Regions from separate parts of the Enterocloster sp. genome, predicted to be linked through region 4. Evidence: predicted binding sites of a transcription regulator. Region 4 holds the regulator's gene; each other region holds the start of a gene.
What was found. Region 4 encodes Rex, which represses fermentation and respiration genes when NADH is low (regulators of the CRP and FNR family bind a similar motif). Its sites were predicted from a motif close to ATTGTTAANTANTTAACAAT; they were not measured.
Positions count from the first base shown of each region.

Region 1: a site for Rex is predicted at 2,094-2,113, ahead of ACZM6M_RS03365 (4Fe-4S dicluster domain-containing protein). Genes of this name have one in related genera too.
Region 2: a site for Rex is predicted at 3,720-3,739, ahead of ACZM6M_RS14020 ((2Fe-2S) ferredoxin domain-containing protein). Genes of this name have one in related genera too.
Region 3: a site for Rex is predicted at 4,247-4,266, ahead of pckA (phosphoenolpyruvate carboxykinase (ATP)). Genes of this name have one in related genera too.

Region 1 covers NZ_DBMACH010000002.1:120,586-125,550, forward strand. Annotated here, with positions in the region: gene ACZM6M_RS03355 (DUF4118 domain-containing protein) at 1-51, shown strand, start outside; gene ACZM6M_RS03360 (ATP-binding protein) at 48-2,006, shown strand; gene ACZM6M_RS03365 (4Fe-4S dicluster domain-containing protein) at 2,128-3,651, shown strand; gene ACZM6M_RS03370 (ATP-binding protein) at 3,798-4,965, shown strand, end outside.
Region 2 covers NZ_DBMACH010000015.1:29,150-34,114, reverse strand. Annotated here, with positions in the region: gene ACZM6M_RS14035 (4Fe-4S dicluster domain-containing protein) at 1-104, opposite strand, end outside; gene ACZM6M_RS14030 (SpoIIE family protein phosphatase) at 199-1,377, opposite strand; gene ACZM6M_RS14025 ([Fe-Fe] hydrogenase large subunit C-terminal domain-containing protein) at 1,381-3,384, opposite strand; gene ACZM6M_RS14020 ((2Fe-2S) ferredoxin domain-containing protein) at 3,387-3,626, opposite strand; gene ACZM6M_RS14015 (patatin-like phospholipase family protein) at 3,857-4,714, shown strand; gene ACZM6M_RS14010 (hypothetical protein) at 4,756-4,965, opposite strand, start outside.
Region 3 covers NZ_DBMACH010000003.1:177,600-182,564, forward strand. Annotated here, with positions in the region: gene ACZM6M_RS04860 (sugar ABC transporter ATP-binding protein) at 1-702, opposite strand, end outside; gene ACZM6M_RS04865 (DUF3798 domain-containing protein) at 878-2,116, opposite strand; gene pckA (phosphoenolpyruvate carboxykinase (ATP)) at 2,543-4,147, opposite strand; gene ACZM6M_RS04875 (NanQ anomerase/TabA/YiaL family protein) at 4,381-4,845, opposite strand; gene ACZM6M_RS04880 (cell wall hydrolase) at 4,952-4,965, opposite strand, start outside.
Region 4 covers NZ_DBMACH010000010.1:73,983-78,947, reverse strand. Annotated here, with positions in the region: gene alr (alanine racemase) at 1-37, opposite strand, end outside; gene ACZM6M_RS11865 (NAD(P)H-hydrate dehydratase) at 34-1,620, opposite strand; gene acpS (holo-ACP synthase) at 1,622-2,005, opposite strand; gene ACZM6M_RS11855 (redox-sensing transcriptional repressor Rex) at 2,007-2,672, opposite strand; gene abc-f (ribosomal protection-like ABC-F family protein) at 2,848-4,827, shown strand; gene ACZM6M_RS11845 (hypothetical protein) at 4,824-4,965, shown strand, end outside.

The DNA of each region.
Region 1 (4,965 bases), on a different contig from region 4:
ATGATGGCGGCTTCAGATGAAATGAAAGAAAGGAAGGGGGAAATTATATGACTCAGGGAGAGCATATTTTAGTTTGTCTGTCCTCTTCTCCGGCCAATGGAACCATTATCCGGGCTGCTGCCCGGATGGCGGAGGCCTTTAAGGGGGAATTTACAGCGCTGTATGTGGAAACTTCCCAATCCCAGAAAATGGACGAGGAGGACAGGAGCCGGCTTCGGGGGCATATCCGTCTGGCAAAGAAGCTGGGAGCCAAGATCGAAACCACCTGCGGGGACGACATTGCGTTTCAGATATCTGAGTTTGCCAGACTTTCCGGCGTGACAAAGATCGTGATCGGAAGAAGCATGGCGGAGCGCAGGCATCTGTTTGGAAAGCCGCCTCTGACGGAAAAGCTCATTACCAATGCTCCCAATATGGATATCTATATTATTCCCTGTCAGATGGCGGAAAACCGCAAGTTCAGCCGCAAAAACTGGCAGAGCGCTCTTGTATTATCTGTTGGAGATATGATAAAGAGTGTTTTGGGACTGGCAGCGGCAAGTTTCATCGGTATCCTGTTTGAACATTTGGGCTTTGATGAGGCTAATATTATTACTGTTTATGTGCTTGCAGTATTGATTATATCTGTGGTGATCCGCAATCAGATCTACAGCCTGATAGCGTCGATTGTCAGTGTTTTAGTATTTAATTTTCTGTTTACAGATCCCAAATATTCGCTGATGGCTTATGACAGAGGCTATCCAGTGACTTTTTTTGTGATGTTTATTGCTGCTTTCCTTACGGGGACGTTAGCTTCCCGGATGAAAAACGGTTCCAGACAGCTGGCCCATGTGGCTTTTCGGACCCGGGTGCTGTTTGAGACGAACCAGCTTTTACAGCAGAAAAAGACCCGGACTGAGATTGTATCTGCCACGGCCCACCAGCTGATGAAGCTTTTAAACCGGGATATCATTTTTTATCTGGCAAAGGACGGGAAGCTGGGAGAAGCTCAGGTATTCCGGATAGAAGGAACAGACATACCGGAGGATTATGTATCGGAAGAGGAAAAAAAGGCCGCCCAGTGGGCGTTTGACAATAACCGCCATGCAGGAGCTACCACCAGAACCCTGTCCCATGCAAGCTGTCTGTATCTGGCTGTGCGGATTAACGACACGGTATACGGAGTGGTGGGAATCGTCATAAAGAAGCATCCGCTTGCCATGTTTGAAAACAGTATTCTCCTTTCGATTTTAGGTGAATGTGCCCTGGCGCTTGAAAATGAAAAAAATGCATGGGAAAAGCAGGAGGCGGCTGTCCTGGCAAAAAACGAACAGCTGCGCTCCCAGCTTTTAAGGGCTATTTCCCATGATCTGCGTACCCCTCTGACCTCGATCTCCGGCAATGCGAGCAATCTTTTATCTAACGGTCCCTCCTTTGACGAGGCCACCAGACAGAGTCTGTATCAGGACATTTATGACGACGCCATGTGGCTCATTAACCTGGTAGAAAATCTTCTTTCCGTCACCCGGCTGGAGGAAGGGAGGCTGAATTTAAATATGTCTGCGGAACTGGTAGATGAGGTGATAAAAGAGGCGCTTAATCATGTGGACCGGAAATGCACGGAGCATATTCTTACGGAACGCTGTGAGGACGAACTCCTTTTGGCAAAAATGGATGCCAAGCTGATCGTCCAGGTGGTGATTAACCTGGTAAATAATGCCATCAAGTATACAGAGCCCGGTTCCCATATTTCGGTTGAAGCAAAACAGGAGGGAAAATGGGCGGTGATTTCCGTGGCCGATGACGGACCCGGCGTTCCGGATGAAAATAAAGAGAAGCTTTTTGAAATGTTTTACAGCGGGGCCAACCGGATCGTGGACAGCCGCAGAAGCCTGGGGCTGGGGCTTTCCCTGTGCAAATCCATTGTAAATGCCCATGGAGGCACCATTTCTATACGCGATAATGAGCCTCATGGGGCCGTGTTTACTTTTACGCTTCCCGTAGAAGAGGTACAGCTGACAGAATAAACCGGAAAAAATGTGTATTTTTGATGATACAAGGCGATTGTATGCTTAAAAAGGCTTGCAATCGCCTTTATCCATGCCTATAATATGTTTGATAAAAAATAGACAAGTGAGGATACAGAATATGAGAGGAGTAGAGACCAGGATCCAGGAGATCCGTCACAGAATTTTCCGTGAGGTTGCCCGCATGGCTTATCACACCGAATGGCCGGTGGACAAGAGGATCGAGGAGCTTCCCTACAAGATCATTCCCGGCGAAGTTGGGAATTTCCGCAACGATGTATTTTTAGAGCGCGCCATTGTAGGAGAACGTCTTCGTCTTGCCATGGGTCTTCCCAGCCGCAGTGCAGCAGAGCATGCGCCTCTTTCCGATAACATAGAAGCAGCCGATAAGGCGGAGACCTATTATACGCCGCCGCTGATCAATGTGATCAAGTTTGCCTGCAATGCCTGCAAGGAAAAACGTGTTATGGTAACAGACGGCTGCCAGGGCTGTCTGGCCCATCCCTGCGTGGAGGTCTGTCCCAAGGATGCCATTCATTTAGACCGTACCAACGGCCGTTCCCATATTGATGAGGACAAGTGCATTAAGTGCGGCAAGTGTGCAACCGTATGTTCCTATAAGGCGATCATCATTCAGGAGCGCCCCTGCGCCGCTGCCTGCGGAATGGACGCCATCCGCAGCGACGCAAACGGCAAGGCGGACATTGATTACGAAAAGTGCGTGTCATGCGGACAGTGCCTTGTAAACTGCCCCTTTGGAGCCATTGCAGATAAGTCCCAGATCTTTCAGGTCATCCGCTCCATCCAGTCCGGAGAAAAGGTGTATGCTGCCGTTGCTCCGGCCTTTGTAGGCCAGTTCGGTCCGAAGGTAACACCGGGAAAGGTTCGTGCGGCGATGAAGGCCCTGGGCTTTACGGATGTATTTGAGGTAGCGATCGGAGCGGATCTGTGTGCGACCCAGGAGGCCATTGACTTTTTGGAGGAGGTACCAGAAAAGCTTCCGTTTATGGCAACTTCCTGCTGTCCGGCCTGGTCTGTGATGGCAAAGAAGCTGTTCCCGGAGTACGCTAACTGCATTTCCATGGCATTGACCCCTATGGTTCTGACCGCCAGACTGATCAAGAGAGAGCACCCGGATGCCAAGATCGTATTTATCGGCCCCTGCGCGGCAAAGAAGCTGGAAGCGATGAGAAAATCTGTCCGCAGCGAGGTGGATTTTGTCCTGACCTTTGAAGAAATGGATGGAATCTTTGATGCAAAGCATGTGGATATTGAGAATATCGAAGAGGATCCAGAGGGCGTAAATGACGCTTCCACAGATGGAAGAAACTTTGCTGTGGCAGGCGGCGTGGCCAAGTCCGTAGCCGATGTGATCCATGCAAAATATCCGGATAAGGAAGTAAAGATCGCCAATGCAGAAGGCTTAAAGGAATGCCGTCAGCTTCTTAAGATGGCAACTCTTGGAAAGTACAACGGTTATCTGTTAGAGGGTATGGCCTGTCCCGGCGGCTGTGTAGCCGGAGCCGGAACCATGCAGCCTGTGAAAAAATCCCAGGCAGCCGTAAATCTCTACGCATCCAAGGCAAAGCATAAAAACTCAAATGAAACAGAGCATGTAAAAGAGCTGGATAAGCTTGTATATTAAAAAGATAAAATCCCCGGACAGCGGCTGGAGACGGCCTTTTGTCCGGGGATTTTTCTGTTTTTGCCCCCAGGCCGTTGCTTAAAAGAAAAAATTTCGATATAATGGACAGATAAAAGAAAAAATCTGCAAATGGAGAGGATGCTGTTTTGGAAACAGAGAAGAAACAGACCGTGCACACGAACGTTAAATGGAAAATTTTAGCTGCCACCGCTGTTTTCCTTACTTTGATCCTGGCGTTTCCTGGCTATTGTCAGGAGAAAAAACGGATCATCCGGGTGGGAGTATTCTCCATGGAAGGCTATCATATGACGGATGCAGATGGAGTGCGCAGCGGTTACGGCTATGACTTTCTTCAGAAGCTGAGCCGTTATGGAAATGTAGTTTATGAATATAAAACTGCAAACGCTGAGAATGGCGGCGTCCTGAAAATGCTGAAAAACGGAGAAGTTGACCTTGTGACATCGGCGGTAAAACGCGGGCAATGGGAAGAGGATTTTGTGTTTTCAAATCAGCCTGTAGGTACCTGCGGCACCATGCTGACGATAAAGGCGGGAAATGAACAGATCATTCCTCAGGACTATTCTACCTATGACGGGATGAGGGTAGGAATGATCCGTCAAAACATCAGAAATGAAAATTTTAAAAAATTTGCCGAAATGAAGGGCTTTTCCTATGAAAGTGTTTATTATCCAGATGCAGCCGCTCTTTATGACGGACTTCAAAGCGGTGAGGTAGATGCAGCAGTTACTACCAGTTTGCGGGCAGTTAAGAATGAATGGATGCTGGATATTTTTTCCCGGGAACCATTTTATGTTATGGTACGCAAAGAAGATACAAAGCTTTTGCAGTGGGTGGATCAGGCCATCGCGGCTATGGATCAGGACGAACCGGGATGGAGAACGCTGCTTTCCAGTCAATATTATGAAGATCAGCTCCATGGATCGCTTCATCTGAGCCAGAATGAAAAGAAATATCTGGATCAGCTGGAAAAAAATGGAAGTGTTTTTACGGTGGCGGTAAATCCGGACCGCTTTCCCTATTCCTACTATGAAGACGGACAGATAAAAGGAATCCTTCCGGAGCTTTTTGCGGATATTGCAGAGCGGGTGGGGATACGGTATCAGATTTTGATATCCAGGACCAGAGAAGAATATAAAACTCTTTTAGATGAAAAAAGGCCGGATTTGTGCATTGACTGTCATGACAGCTTTTCGCGGGCAGAGGATCTGGGCTATAAGCTGACTGATTCCTATGTAAGTGCAGGTATGTCCTGGCTTGAATTTAAGGATTCCAAGGGAGAAAAAGAGAAGATCG
Region 2 (4,965 bases), on a different contig from region 4:
ATCTCATCCCTTTTTTCCTCCAGATTTCCCTCCCATGCAGCTTTCGCGACCTCATAGAGCACGTCATGTTTCAGGCGCAGGATCGTTGCATCATTTGTTACCATTTTTCATTTCCTCCATTCATAATCCCGGACGCCTGTTCTAAGCGTCCAGACAGCAAATATATATCTTGGAAGGCCCAAAGGGCCCATTGCCAACTTAATAATAGGTGATAACCACCTTTTTTCCCATATCCTCGATCAGATGGCGCAGCTGCTCCACCAGATTCTGGCGGATTCCCAGATCAAAAGGAAGACCCGGATTCTGATAGGCACTGTTGATGGCCTTTCCCACATACAGATGAACCTCCGTACAATCCTCGATCAGGATCTTTGCCACCATGGAGCCGCCATTGGGCTTATCCAGTTCCTCAAAAAAATCCTCCGATACGGTTTCATTCTTTACATACCGCCGCAAAAGCTGCAGCACACGGTTCAGCGTAAGGACGCCTTCTGTCACCAGATCTACCCCGTCCATATAGGCAATGGGCGGAATCTCCGGATCCACATAGTCCAGCGATACATCCAGCTTCCGGTTCAGAACCCGTGACACAATGGTAGCGCTGGTGCCGCCGCATACAATGGTCGCGGCATTGGGATCGGACATAAAATCCTCTACCATGGCTGTATCATCCTCTGGATTTCGGGCCGGACCAGTCATCAGATGAACCGGCTTGCTGTTTATGATGCGCATACAGGCCACTGTGGTATCGTCTCCCGGATGAAACTGGTACAGCTCATCACAGGCACGGCTGATGGATGCAGCCAGACGCATGGCGGAAACGGTGATCTGATACTGGCGCACCGCATAGTCCGCTATATCCTTCCACAGCCAGCCAAAGTTTAAAAGATCACCAACTCCCGCATGAATGGTGCCGTCGCTCATAAGGATTAAAGCGTCTCCCTTCTGCACCTTAAAACGGTATTCATTGATCCGTTTTCCCTGAAGTTCCCGGATGTTCTGGGGAATTTCCATCAGTTTTCCGTCCCGGATAAAAATGCAGCCCGGATTGTCATACTCTACCAGATAGGCGTCTCCATTATGGAAAACCTGCAAAATGCTGAAGGTAGAGTAGGCCACCTGGCGCACCTGGCAGATGGGAAGGGTCTCACTGATGGTATCCACACATTCCTCCAGGGTAGCTCCGTTTAAAAACATGGTTCCCAGGATTTTTGAGGTAAGAGTAGATAAAATATTGGCCTTGACCCCGCTTCCCATACCGTCGGCCAGAATCATAATGTTGGAATCCTCTGTCTGAAGGATTTCCACCTTGTCGCCGCAGAGGATCTCACTGTATTTGTTCAGGCTTTTGTAAGCAACATCTACCGTTATCTCCATACGCTACCTCCCAAAGCCCGGAGACTTGGGCCGGATGCTCCCCAGATGGACATAGCCTGCCGGCTTTTCTGCCGTTTCTGAGCTGTCCGCCTTGGAGGCGGATGCTCCCGATGCTCCCGGCCGTATACCCGGCGCTCCCGAAATGACAGCCTGTGCTCCTGCCTGCCTTGGAGAGCCGCCTCCCAGGGAATCCCTTGTCATCACACCGCTTAGTGGAACCGCCCCGCTTCCTATATGGACATTTTCCAAAGGCGGTTCCATTTCATCCTCCTCATGGAGAGAGGAATCATCTAACAGAGAACGGCACAGTTTGCTTAAGGTAGTTTTGGTTTCCGCTGTCGTTTCTCCCAGAAGGCCTGCAATCTCCTGAGCCACCATCATCTGCTTGTGGATTACCTTCTGAGCCAGATCAATAGTTTCCAGCTTCTTCTCATAATCCTCCTGAGCCAGTTCCTCCTCACGGGTGATATCAATAAAGGTAGCAAGCACTGCATTTTCCTTTTCTATGTATACAATGTTCTGGAGTGTGGACAAATGGTACTCCGGATAGCTGACCCGCTTTCCATGGATATTCTGATGGGTGTCGAATACCCACTGGAAATCCACCGGATCAATAAATTCATACAGATACATCTCAAGCGCCTCTGAGCGCGTCTTTCCAAAGTATTTCTCTCCCACATCGGAATACTCTAAAATCCGCATATCCGGCCCTACAATGAGCACAATATTAGGAGAAGTTTCCATTACCAGATTAGACATGGATTCCGCCTTTTCATGCATATAGGGAATGCACATAGAAACCTCTGCCTTGTGCTGGAATACGGCGATCGCCTTTTCCCGACAGGTAGGATAACCGCAGGCTCCGCAGTTTAACTCATCCTCTGGCTTAAATTTATTCGTCATGCGCAGGATCTGGCGGATCTGCTCCTCCGTCGGCATAGGATCTTTGGGCGAACGGTCTAAAAACTCCTTTCTGAAAGAAACTGCCTCAACCGCATGCTCCATCTGGGAACGGTCGGCCGGCTCTCTGCAGATCCGTTCCTCCATATCCAGCTTTACTTTAAATCGTGAAATAAACTCCTCATCATCCACCGTCGGCCCCTTAATACAGCCGCCGGCGCACATATTCATTTCAATAAAACACCCTTTGATCTCTCCCCTGGCCATGCTCCTGCACAGGTCAATACAGTTTGTCTCCCCATGGACATAGAACTTGCGGTAGCCGTCTCCCCTGCTTTCTTCCTCAGCCAGTACCGAATTTACCACTCCGTTTGTAACAGGATACAGGCGGTTTACCTTGGGATCAAAGGCCGTAAAGGGCATATCCTCACAATCCTCAATGGAAATTTCCTCCTGATCCAGCCATTTTTTCATATCCCGGAAATTCAAGACCGCATCAATGCAGTTATCATGGCGAGGATCGTTTGCCTCCTTCTTTTTTGCAATACAGGGGCCTAAAAATACTATCTTCACCTCACGCCCCAGTTCTTCCTTTAAAATGCGTCCGTGGGCGATCATGGGAGATACCACCGGCGCAAGGTATTTTACCAGCTCCGGATAGTAAATCTCGATCAGGTCATTGACACTGGGGCAGCAGGTGGTAATGATATTTTCCATCTGATGCTCCTTAAGCAGTCTGGCATACTCTGCCGTCACATAGGCAGCGCCCTCGGATGTTTCCCTCACATCCTCAAACCCCAGACGGATCAGTGCCCCACGGACCTGGCCGATGGTCTTATATTTTAACAGACCCATATAAGAGGGTGCAATGGAAACCACTACCCTCTCGCCGGCTGCGATCCAGCCCTTCACCAGCTCCAGATCGCTTCTGAGCGTCTTTGCAGACTGCGGACATATCTTCAGGCAGTGGCCACAGAGAATACATTTATCAGGCATGATCACGGCTCGTCCATCCTTGACCTGGATGGCCTTTACCTCGCAGTAGCGGACGCATTTATAGCAGTGCTTACATTTTGTGGCCTTGAAATCAATGATTTCCATGCCCATAATCACAGTCTCCCTTTGATCTCGTTTTCAAAAAACGCTTCTGTGTCCTCCGGCTTCAATGAATATAACTCTCCGTCCACAGTCACACATACGCCGTGGTCGCAGTTTCCGGAGCAGAAAGCTCCGTTTAAGTCAACCTGTTCCGACAGGCCGTTTTCATTTACAAGCTTCTGAAGCTTTTCAATAATCTCTCTGGAACCCTTTAAATGGCAGGCGCTTCCAATACATATTGTTACTTTCATTTTCACTTCACCCTCCGTTATTCGTTTCACTCTGTCTGTATGTTCTTTATCCTTTATACAGGGGTCTCCCCACATGTAATGCCATTATCTCATATTGTCATATTTTTATCAATAATATTTCTGCAAAAACAAAGGTTTTCCGATGGAAAAGTGTGGTATACTGGATATATTTCAAACGATATGCCTGCCGGACAGAACCGCCCGGCAAAGCCAAATGGAGGAATCAGAAAATGGAACAAAAGACAGGACTTGTGCTGGAAGGCGGCGGAATGCGCGGGATCTATACAGCCGGCGTGCTGGATCTCTTTATGGATCAGGGAGTAACCTTTGACGGAGTGATCGGAGTATCCGCAGGAGCCATCCACGGCTGCAGCTTTCTTTCCGGACAGCGCGGGCGGAACATCCGATATTATAAAAAATACTGCCAGGATCCTCGCTTTATGAGCGTTAGAAACCTTATCCTCACCGGAGACATCGCAGGAGAACGGTTCTGCTACCACACGCTGCCGGAAAAGCTGGATCCTTATGACTATACAGCCTTTAACAATAATCCGGCCGAATTTTATGTAGGCTGCAGCAATGTAGAAACAGGAAAACCGGAGTATCTGCATCTGACCGACATGAAACAGCAGATCGACTATCTGCGGGCCTCTGCATCACTGCCTCTGGTATCAAAAATCGTACATGCCGGAGGGAAAAAGCTGCTAGACGGCGGCTGTACGGACAGCATCCCGGTAAAAGCCTTTATGGAGCTTGGATACCCAAGGAATGTTGTTGTCCTTACCCGCCACAGGGGTTACCGGAAAAAAGCAGAGGGAACCCGGCTTACCGAACTGTGCTACCGCCATTATCCAGCCTTTGTAAAAACCATTAAAAACCGGCCATCCGTGTACAACCGGACGCTGGATGAGATCGAGTCTCTGGAAAACAGCGGCCAGGCCTTTGTGATCCGCCCCAGCAGGCCTCTTACCATCGGACGAATGGAAAAGGATCCGCAAAAACTTCAGCTTGTTTACGAGCTTGGGTATCAGGACGCAGCCAGATGCCTTTTAGACCTTTTATCCTGGAAACAGGGACCGGCCAGATGACCGGTTCCTGTTTCCATTCAGAAGTTTACCTGCTGCAAATTCTAATTGCAGCCGCCGCTGTCTCTTCCGCAGCAGCTTCCTTCTCTTTCACAGGTGCTCCCCTCTCTGCCATTCCGGCCCCAGACAGCATCATTCCAGCCCTGCCAGTACCCCCAGTTCCAGCCGTCGCGGTATCCCTGACGGTATGCCCGGCGTTCCCTATCCGCTGCCTGTGTTCCGCCGCAGCCGCAGGAACCGGTCGTTCCGGTACC
Region 3 (4,965 bases), on a different contig from region 4:
CTCACGTCTGGCTACAAATTCTCCATCCCTGAGAACCGTCATACTATCCGCCACTGCCATGACCTCATCCAATCGGTGGGTGATAAAAATAATGGCAATTCCGCTGGCGGCGATCACTTTCATGGCCTCCAGCAAGCGTTTAGCCTCTGATTCGGTCAGCACTGCAGTTGGTTCGTCAAATACCAGTATCTTAAGTCCCGTTTTATCAAGCTCTCTGGCGATCTCAATAAACTGCATATATCCTACGGGAAGTCCTGCTACTTTTACATACTCTTCGATCTCAAGCCCAATGGTTTTAAGGGCCTTTCTTGCATCCCGATCCATGGAATCAAAATCCAGGGTTTCCATCGATTCTCCAAATACGCGGCTGGCCAGGTTTGCATGACTGATTTCCCGGCCCACCTTAATATTTTCCGTAACGGAAAATCCCGGAATCAGCATAAACTCCTGATGTACCATACCGATTCCCAGCTCCATGGCCTTTACCGGGCTGTTGATCTGCACTTCCTTTCCGTCAATCTCAACGGTTCCTTCAAAACCGCCTGTGTTGTGAATGACCGGCATACCAAACAGGATATTCATCAGGGTGGATTTTCCTGCGCCGTTTTCTCCCATCAGCGCATGAATCTCACCGGGACGTACCGCAAGGTCAACTCTCTTCAGGACACAGTTCCCGAAATATTCTTTCACAATATGATCCATTTTCAGGACATAGGTTTCTTTTGCATTTTCCAAAATACCAACCTCTTTCTTTTTGACTTCTTTTTCTACCGCCCTCCATCAGGGAAAAATGAAAAAAGGAGTCCGCCAGCTTCTGCCCCAAAGACGCCAGCCGGCGAACCCCCTGCTTCTTATATCAGCCCCATTGCGGTCAAGTCTATTTAAATGTAACGAAATCTGACATTACCAGGAAGTGGTTATCCTTTTCGTTTCCGCTGTCATCTACATAATGCTCAATGGTCATATTTGCATCCGGTGTATACTCTTTTGCACATTCCTGAATGGTAGCCTTCAGAACTTCCTCATCAAGAACCTCACCGTTGGTCTCGCCTTCCAGTACCTTTTTTGCATACTCAACGCCTGCATTTACAAACAGCATATTGCAGGGAACGCCCCATGTGGAAACGCGGCCGTTCATTCCATACTCGTCTACCTTTGCCTGAAGCTGTTCCATCATATATGTAACGTCTGCTTCGTGACCGGACATATCAATGTTTAAAGCTGCCGGGAATGCGTGGAACGGAGACGGGCAGCACTGTAAGGAGTAGATCGCGCCGTTTTCAAATACGGAACGGATCAAAGGCTCCTGCATAACGCAGTTTGTGGTGAAGAATACGGTGTCCTTGCCATACTTTTCAATCTGGCGGGGAACATCCTCCAGAATAAACTGCTGTGCGCCTGTAATACCGGAATCGCCGGTAGGATCGGGAGCGGTTACGTCAACCAGCTCGATTCCGTTTTCTGCACAGTATTTCTTCATGTTCTCATGACGTGCAACAATCAAAGCATAGCTCATATGACGCGGGAAAGAGTAGTGGATCAGCGTCTTTGCTCCCTGAGCCTTTGCCTGAGGCGGAATCACAACACCGCAGCCTGGCTCGTCGACCTGAAGGACGATATCGGCCTTTGGATTGATAACGCCCGGATCCTCGCCGGGAGTACCTGCGATGAAGATCATATCCGGACGGGTCTCACGAACCTTGTCAATGGCTGCTGCAGTACCGGGAACTGCCTGGCACCATACGATTGCCTTAACAGCCGGATCAGAAGCCATAGCCACTGCATTAGAGATCAGGGTTTCTGTCTCTGTGGTGAAGTTATCAGGATAGGTAGAGGTAACAACCATGTCACCGTATTTTTCTTTCATCTTATTTGCCTGAGTGATCTCCTCATCACCCTGGGAGGCCGTACCGGTAATAATACCAATCTTAAAATCTTCTGCCGATGCTGTTTCTGCTTCTGAGGTTCCCTCTTTCTTTTCCCCATCAGCCGGTGCAGCCGTCGTTGCCTCTGATGCCGGTGCAGCTGTTGTCGCTGCCGGTTCTGCGCTGCGGCATCCTGCTAAAGACATTACCATTGCAGCTGCCAGTGTCAAACTGAGAAAACGTTTTTTCATTCCTTCTCCTCCTTTTTAAGTCGGGTATCTTTTTATATACCCCGTTTTTAACCCGCCCTGTTTTTCCTTTCGCGAATTGTTCGTATTATATCACATGGTTTGTATCTTGTTAAAAGACATTTGTCCGTTTGGCACAATATAAGTTGATATTTTTTCAGTCTTTCGCATATTGTATACAAAGATGTTGATATAATTCCAATCATTTTGCAAAAAATTAACTTTATAATCAGTTTTATTTGTATTTTATCTTAATATTATCTTCTAAAATATCTATATTTTAAATATAGACGAACTTTATTTTTAACATTGTCTTTTTTTAAGAACAATGTTTTTGAACCTGGCTGGAGATTGAACAAAGAAAAGAGGATTAAAAAAAGACGCAGCAAAATGCCGCGCCTTTTCAGACTTTCGTCGATCTGTTTTGTTTTACTTCTGAGGGCCAGCTGCAACCAGAGCCTTGCCAGCCTCATTGCCTTCGTATTTTGCGAAGTTCTTAATGAATCTGCCAGCCAGGTCCTGTGCCTTTGCATCCCACTCTGCTGCATCTGCATAGGTATCTCTTGGATCCAGGATTTTGGGATCTACGCCGGGAAGCTCAGTAGGTACTTCAAAGTTGAAGTATGGGATGGTCTTGGTAGGAGCATTCTTGATATCACCGTTTAGGATAGCGTCAATGATGCCGCGGGTATCCTTAATAGAGATACGCTTTCCGGTACCATTCCATCCGGTATTTACAAGATAAGCCTTTGCGCCGCTCTTTTCCATTCTCTTAACCAGCTCTTCTGCATACTTGGTAGGATGCAGCTCTAAGAATGCCTGGCCAAAGCATGCAGAGAAGGTAGGAGTCGGCTCGGTGATGCCGCGCTCTGTACCTGCAAGTTTTGCTGTAAAGCCGGACAGGAAGTAATACTGTGTCTGCTCAGGAGTAAGAACAGATACTGGAGGCAGTACGCCGAATGCATCTGCGGACAGGAAAATTACATTCTTCGCTGCCGGAGCAGAGGAAACGGGACGTACAATATTCTCAATATGGTTGATCGGATAAGATACACGGGTATTCTCGGTTACGCTGTCATCTGCGAAATCGATCTTGCCCTCTGCATCCAGAGTAACGTTTTCAAGCAGAGCATCACGGCGAATGGCATTATAAATGTCCGGCTCAGACTCTTTGTCCAGGTTGATAACCTTAGCATAGCAGCCACCCTCAAAGTTAAACACGCCGTTGTCATCCCAGCCATGCTCGTCATCACCGATCAAAAGACGCTTAGGATCGGTAGACAGAGTGGTCTTTCCGGTACCGGACAGGCCGAAGAAGATAGCGGTGTTCTCGCCGTTCATATCTGTATTTGCGGAGCAGTGCATGGAAGCGATGCCTTTCAGAGGCAGGTAGTAGTTCATCATGGAGAACATACCCTTCTTCATCTCACCGCCGTACCAGGTGTTGATGATAACCTGCTCACGGCTGGTAATGTTGAACATAGCAGCTGTCTCAGAATTTAAGCCCAGCTCCTTATAGTTCTCTACCTTTGCCTTGGAAGCATTGTAAACAACGAAATCAGGCTCAAAGTTCTCTAATTCCTCAGCAGTTGGCTGAATAAACATATTAGTAACAAAGTGTGCCTGCCAAGCTACTTCTACGATGAAGCGGATTGCCATGCGGGTATCCTTGTTTGCGCCGCAGAATGCATCTACAACGTAAAGCTTCTTATTGGACAGCTCCTTTAACGCAATCTCCTTGCAGGCCTTCCATGCTTCCTCAGATGCAGGATGATTGTCATTCTTGTACTCATCAGAAGTCCACCATACAGTATCTTTGGAGTTCTCATCTACCACGATGAATTTGTCTTTTGGAGAACGGCCGGTGTAGATACCAGTCATAACGTTAACTGCGCCTAATTCACTGACCTGTCCTTTCTCGTAACCTTCCAGCTCGGGTCTGGTCTCTTCTTCAAATAACAGCTCATAAGAAGGATTGTGTACGATCTCAGTTGTTCCGGTAATGCCATACTTGCTTAAATTGATCTCTGCCATACTACATTAACCTCTTTTCTTTCCTGTGATATGATGTGAAATGATGTAAATGTGAATGTCTGGTTTATAAAACCAAATTCAAGTCTATTATCTCACTTTATTGTTAAAAAGTCAACAATTCCATTTTAACAAAATTCTAATTTTTACAGAAAATGGTACAGATATGACAAATACCGGCCCCCTGGACAATGTCCAAACGGCCGGTACCTTATTCTAGTGAATGAGACAGTACACTAGTCTTCTTTAATTTTTACAATTACCTTCTTAATAGGGGCAGGTTCACCGTCTGCTGCCTTTGGCTTGTGTGCATCCCATGGATGGAAGATCATGTACTGACCTGCCTTTACAACTGCCTGAAGGCCGGGAACCGTGTTCTCATAAAACGTTACATCTTTATCCGGATTGTAAGGAGTCTTTACCTCCATCTCATGTGTCGGAGCATAGGTCATAACCTCACTCCCCTCGATCACATACTGGATATCGGTGTAATGCTCGTGAGACTCATACTTTGCCTCTTCCCACGGAATCGTAGTGTAGGAGGTCACATTGGCATATACATTGGTTCCGTCGATCTCATGCTTTCCAGCCTCTAATGCTGCCAGATCCGTGTTCATAAGAAAATCAACGGCCTTTGCGTATCTTCCCTCAATTCCCAGATTGCGGTAAAAATTCAAATTTTTCTTTTCATCAAAAATCATGATTCCAGTCTCCTTTGCCTTCTGTATTGGACAGTTTCCCGTCACTTCACAGTATACGCCAAAGGATGCGGAAACTCAACCCTTTTTGAGTCTTTTCTATGGGCGGTTATCTGAAAAATT
Region 4 (4,965 bases):
GATTTACCGTTGCATATACTCTGCTGTAAGGTCTCATTTTGTTTTGATTTCCTCCTTCTGCCGATCCATAAAGGCCCCGGCTGCCTCAGCAATCTCTGATGCAAGCAGGCTGTGAAGCTTATTTCCGGCTGCACGCTCTCCTGCCAGCCCATGAATATAAACGCCCAAAGCGGCTGCTTCCTCTTCCTCCATTCCCAGGGCCATCAGCCCGGCCAGGATGCCGGTAAGCACATCTCCGGATCCGGCCTTTGCCATAGCGCTGCTTCCGCTGGTATTGATATATAAAGTCCCCTCTTTTCCTGCGGTCACGGCTGCCGCATCTTTAAGAACGCAGGTAATCCCGTAGTGGGATGCATAGGAAAATGCCGCAGCCGGAAGATCGGCCTGAATTTCACTGATTTTCTGGCTTGTAAGCCGCGCCATTTCCCCCAAATGGGGAGTGATCACAATATTTTCCGTATAGTAGGAGGTCAGATAGGGGTGAGATGCAATGGTATTTAAGCCGTCCGCATCAATGATCACAGGCACAAAGGCGCTTGTAAGGATATCCTCTACCAGATATTCCACATAAGGCTCGCTTCCAAGACCAGGGCCTAAAACCACCACATCTGCCCAGTTCATCTCAGCCTCGATCCGTTCCTTAAAATCCTCTCTCCCGCCTAAAAGCTCTTCCGGACGATAAGAAGAAATAATGGCTTCCGGAAGAAGGGTCTGTAAAACCGTCCTGTTTTCTTCCACGGTCAGGATTTTTACAAGTCCCGCTCCGGCCCTGTAGGCTCCAAGAGCGCTAAGATAAGCTGCTCCGCTCATGTTTTTAGAGCCTGCTGCGATCAGCACGCGGCCAAAGGTCCCTTTATTTGAATAGGCTTTCCGCTCCGGTACCCGGTTTAAATCGCTTTCCTCGCAGGCATACGCCATAGAGATCGGATCCTCCTCTTCCGGCTCTGCCCTTAAGGCCTCCTCAGGAAAACCGATGTCTGCAACCGTAACATTTCCCGCATAGTCCCTTCCCGGATATACGGCAGTTCCAATCTTCTCCCAGCCAAAGGCTACGGTTTCATCTGCTTTCAGAGCAATCCCCATCACCGCTCCCGTACCGGAATGGATCCCGGAAGGAATATCGACAGCAATGCACCATGGCTTTGTTTTTCCATTCCCTTTAAGAATCTCTGCTGCAAGCTCCATACAGGCTCTGTATTCTCCCTGGATTTCCCGGCTTAATCCCACACCGAAAAGGCCGTCGAAAAGAATCCCGCAGTTTTCTGCTTCCTCTTTCATAAGTTCCCATTTTTTTACAGGTATCCCCAGCTTCCTGGCAATGGAAAGCTGGAGCTTTAATTCTTCTGTCGCCTTTTCCTCTGAACTGGCCAGAAAAATAACTGCAGGAAGTCCTTTTAAATAAACCATCCGGGCTGCCGCCGCTGCATCCGCTCCATTATTTCCCACACCGCACAGCGCCCAGACCGGACTGTGTGCGGCAAATGCTCGGGCTGCCTTTAATGCGCAGTCTGCGACCGCCAAAGCTGCCCGCTCCATTAAAACCAGGGAAGGAATCCCGACCTCATGGATGGTGTAATGATCCACTGCTTTCATCTTTCTACCTGTCAGAAGGGTTCTCATATCATGTTCTCCTCTCTGCGGACGTTTCCTTTTCGCCCACTGCAAATGCCATGGCAAAATCCTCTGTATTGGAGATAGACACATGGATCTGTGTCAGCCCCATTTCCTCAGATCGCTTTTTAGCGCCGCCGTAAAGATTGACATAGGGTTTTCCAAGCTCATCCCGAAGCACCTCGATATCTCCGGGCATAAATCCCCGGAACCCGGTGCCGAACATCTTTGCCACGGCCTCCTTCACAGCAAAAGAGCCGGCCAGCTTAGAGGCAGACCCCTTCGCTTGCCGGCTTTCCGTCTCCGTAAATGTGCGAGCGACAAAATGAGGCCTCCTGCAGGCCTTTTCCATGCGCTTTATTTCGATCAGATCGGTTCCAACTCCCAGTATCATCCTACTTGCTTCCTGTGCGTTCGTTTTTTTCATCCCGGTCCAGCATACTGCATACCCGGTAGGACAGCCGCATCAGACTTTCAGACAGATGCACATTTTCCACAACTACATCCTCCGGTACAACAAGATCCGTATGGGCGAAATTCCAGATTGCCTTGATTCCTGCTGCTACCAGACGATCCGCAATCTCGGGAGCCTTTGTCTTTGGTATGGTAAGAGCCGCGATCTGGATCTCATTCTCTTTTATAAAGCTTTCCAGATCGTCCACGGACCGGATTTCAATCCCGCGGATCACCAGACCGATCAGCTTGGGATTGATATCAAACATCCCTTTGATCACAAAACCTCTCCGTTCAAAATTTGTATAATTGGCGATTGCCTGTCCCAGATTTCCGGCTCCGATGATGATCAGATTGTGCTGCTGGTCGATTCCCAGAATCTTTGCAATTTCCGAGTACAGATATTTTACATTATAGCCATAGCCCTGCTGTCCGAAGCCGCCGAAATTATTCAGATCCTGGCGGATCTGAGAAGCTGTAACCTTCATGCGGTTGCTCAGTTCATTGGAAGAGATACGCTCCACTTCTTCTTCAATCAGCTCCCCCAGATAGCGGTAATAGCGGGGCAGTCTCGAAATAACCGCTTTCGATATTTCCTTGCGTTCCATCCTGTGCCACCCTCTCCTTATATGATTCAATCTAATGCTTTCTATTATAATCGGGCGTTAAAAAAATGTCAAATCACTTTCAGGATGTTCTTGAAAAAAATATGTTCCTATATTATACTGATTGGTGCATATTATGCAAAAAACATAGAATTTATGCTAAAAAAGGAGTTTTGAAATGATCCTGTCATGCAGCAACATCAGCCGGTCCTTTGGAGATAACCATATCCTCAAACGGGTCTCATTTCATATAGAGGAACATGAAAAAGCCGCTGTCGTAGGGATTAACGGCGCGGGAAAATCCACTCTTTTAAAGATCATCATCGGTGATCTGGCACCAGATGAGGGAAGTGTAACCTGGGCCAAGGGCGCTTCCATCGGATATCTGGCCCAGCATCAGGATCTGGAGGGCGCTGAGACCATTTATGACGCTCTTTTAGAGGTAAAGCGGCCTATCCTTGAAATGGAGGAGCGTCTGCGAAACCTTGAACAGTCCATGAAATCTGCCTCCGGTGAAGAACTGGAGGCTATGCTTTCCGAATACAGCCGCTTAAACCACGCGTTCGAGCTGGAAAACGGCTACGCCTGCCGCAGTGAAATTACGGGGGTATTAAAGGGTCTGGGATTTTCAGAGGATGAATTTTCAAAGCCCATCCAGGCGCTCTCCGGCGGCCAGAAAACCCGTGTATCCTTAGGCAAGCTCCTCTTAACCAAACCCGATATCCTTCTTCTGGACGAGCCTACCAACCATCTGGATATGGAGTCCATTGCATGGCTGGAAACCTATTTAAAGGGCTATTCAGGAAGCGTGATCATCGTGGCCCACGACCGGTATTTCCTGGACCGTGTGGTTACAAAGGTCATCGAGCTGGACAATGGCACCGCCACTGTGTTTTCCGGCAATTACTCCGCCTACAGCGATAAAAAAGCCATGCTCAGAGACGCACAGATCCGTGCTTACTTAAATCAGCAGCAGGAAATCCGCCATCAGGAAGCGGTCATTGCCAAATTAAAATCATTTAACCGTGAAAAATCCATCCGAAGGGCAGAAAGCCGGGAAAAGATGCTGGATAAAATCGAGCGTCTGGAAAAGCCAGTGGAAATCAACGATTCCATGGATATCCGTCTGGAACCGGACGTAGTCAGCGGAAATGATGTACTCACCGTCACAGACTTAAGCAAGTCCTTTGATACTCAGACATTATTTACACATGGCAGCTTTGAAATCAAACGTGGGGAACGGATTGCGGTTATCGGAAATAACGGTACCGGAAAGACCACGCTTCTTAAGATCATAAACGGCCTGATCCCTGCTGATGCCGGAGAAATCCGCCTGGGCGCCAAGGTTCATATCGGCTACTACGATCAGGAGCATCAGGTCCTCCACATGGATAAAACCCTGTTTCAGGAAATCCAGGATACCTATCCCAATATGAACAACACTCAGATCCGCAATACCCTTGCTTCTTTCCTCTTTACCGGTGATGATGTGTTTAAGCTGATCAAGGATTTAAGCGGCGGCGAACGGGGTCGCGTTTCACTTGCAAAGCTTATGCTTTCTGACGCCAATTTCCTGCTCCTTGACGAGCCCACCAACCATCTGGACATTACCTCAAAGGAGATTCTGGAAAGTGCATTAAACCGATATACAGGAACGGTGCTTTACGTGTCCCATGACCGCTATTTCATCAACCGCACCGCTACCCGGATTCTGGATCTGACCGGACAGTCCTTTGTAAATTATATTGGCAATTATGATTATTATCTGGAGAAAAAGGAGGATGTGGAGGCTGCATTTTTTGCAGGACGAGGCTCTGAGGCTCCAAAATCAGCTTTAGGCCGTCCGGCTGATGCCGGAACGGGAGCTTCTTCCGGTACCGCTGCCTCCTCTTCTGCTTCAGATACAGGGGCCAAGCTTGACTGGAAAGCTCAGAAGGAAGAGCAGGCCAGGATCCGCAAACGTCAGAATGAACTTAAAAAGACCGAAGACGCCATCCACCAGTTAGAAACAAGAGACAGCGAGATCAATGAGCTGCTGGCGTTGGAAGAAGTCTATACCGATGTGTCCAGACTGATGGAGCTGAACAAAGAAAAGGATTCCATCAGTGAAAAACTGGAAAAACTTTACGAATTATGGGAGGCGCTGGCAGAGGAATGAAATTAAAACGTATTCTGGCTCTTCTTGGAGTCCTTCTCCTTGCAGGGCTTGTTCTCCTGTTTTTTATTCTGGCTCTTACCGGGGCTTCCAAAAATACACTGATGGCTGTGGCTTTTTCGATCCTCTTCTTTTCCGTCC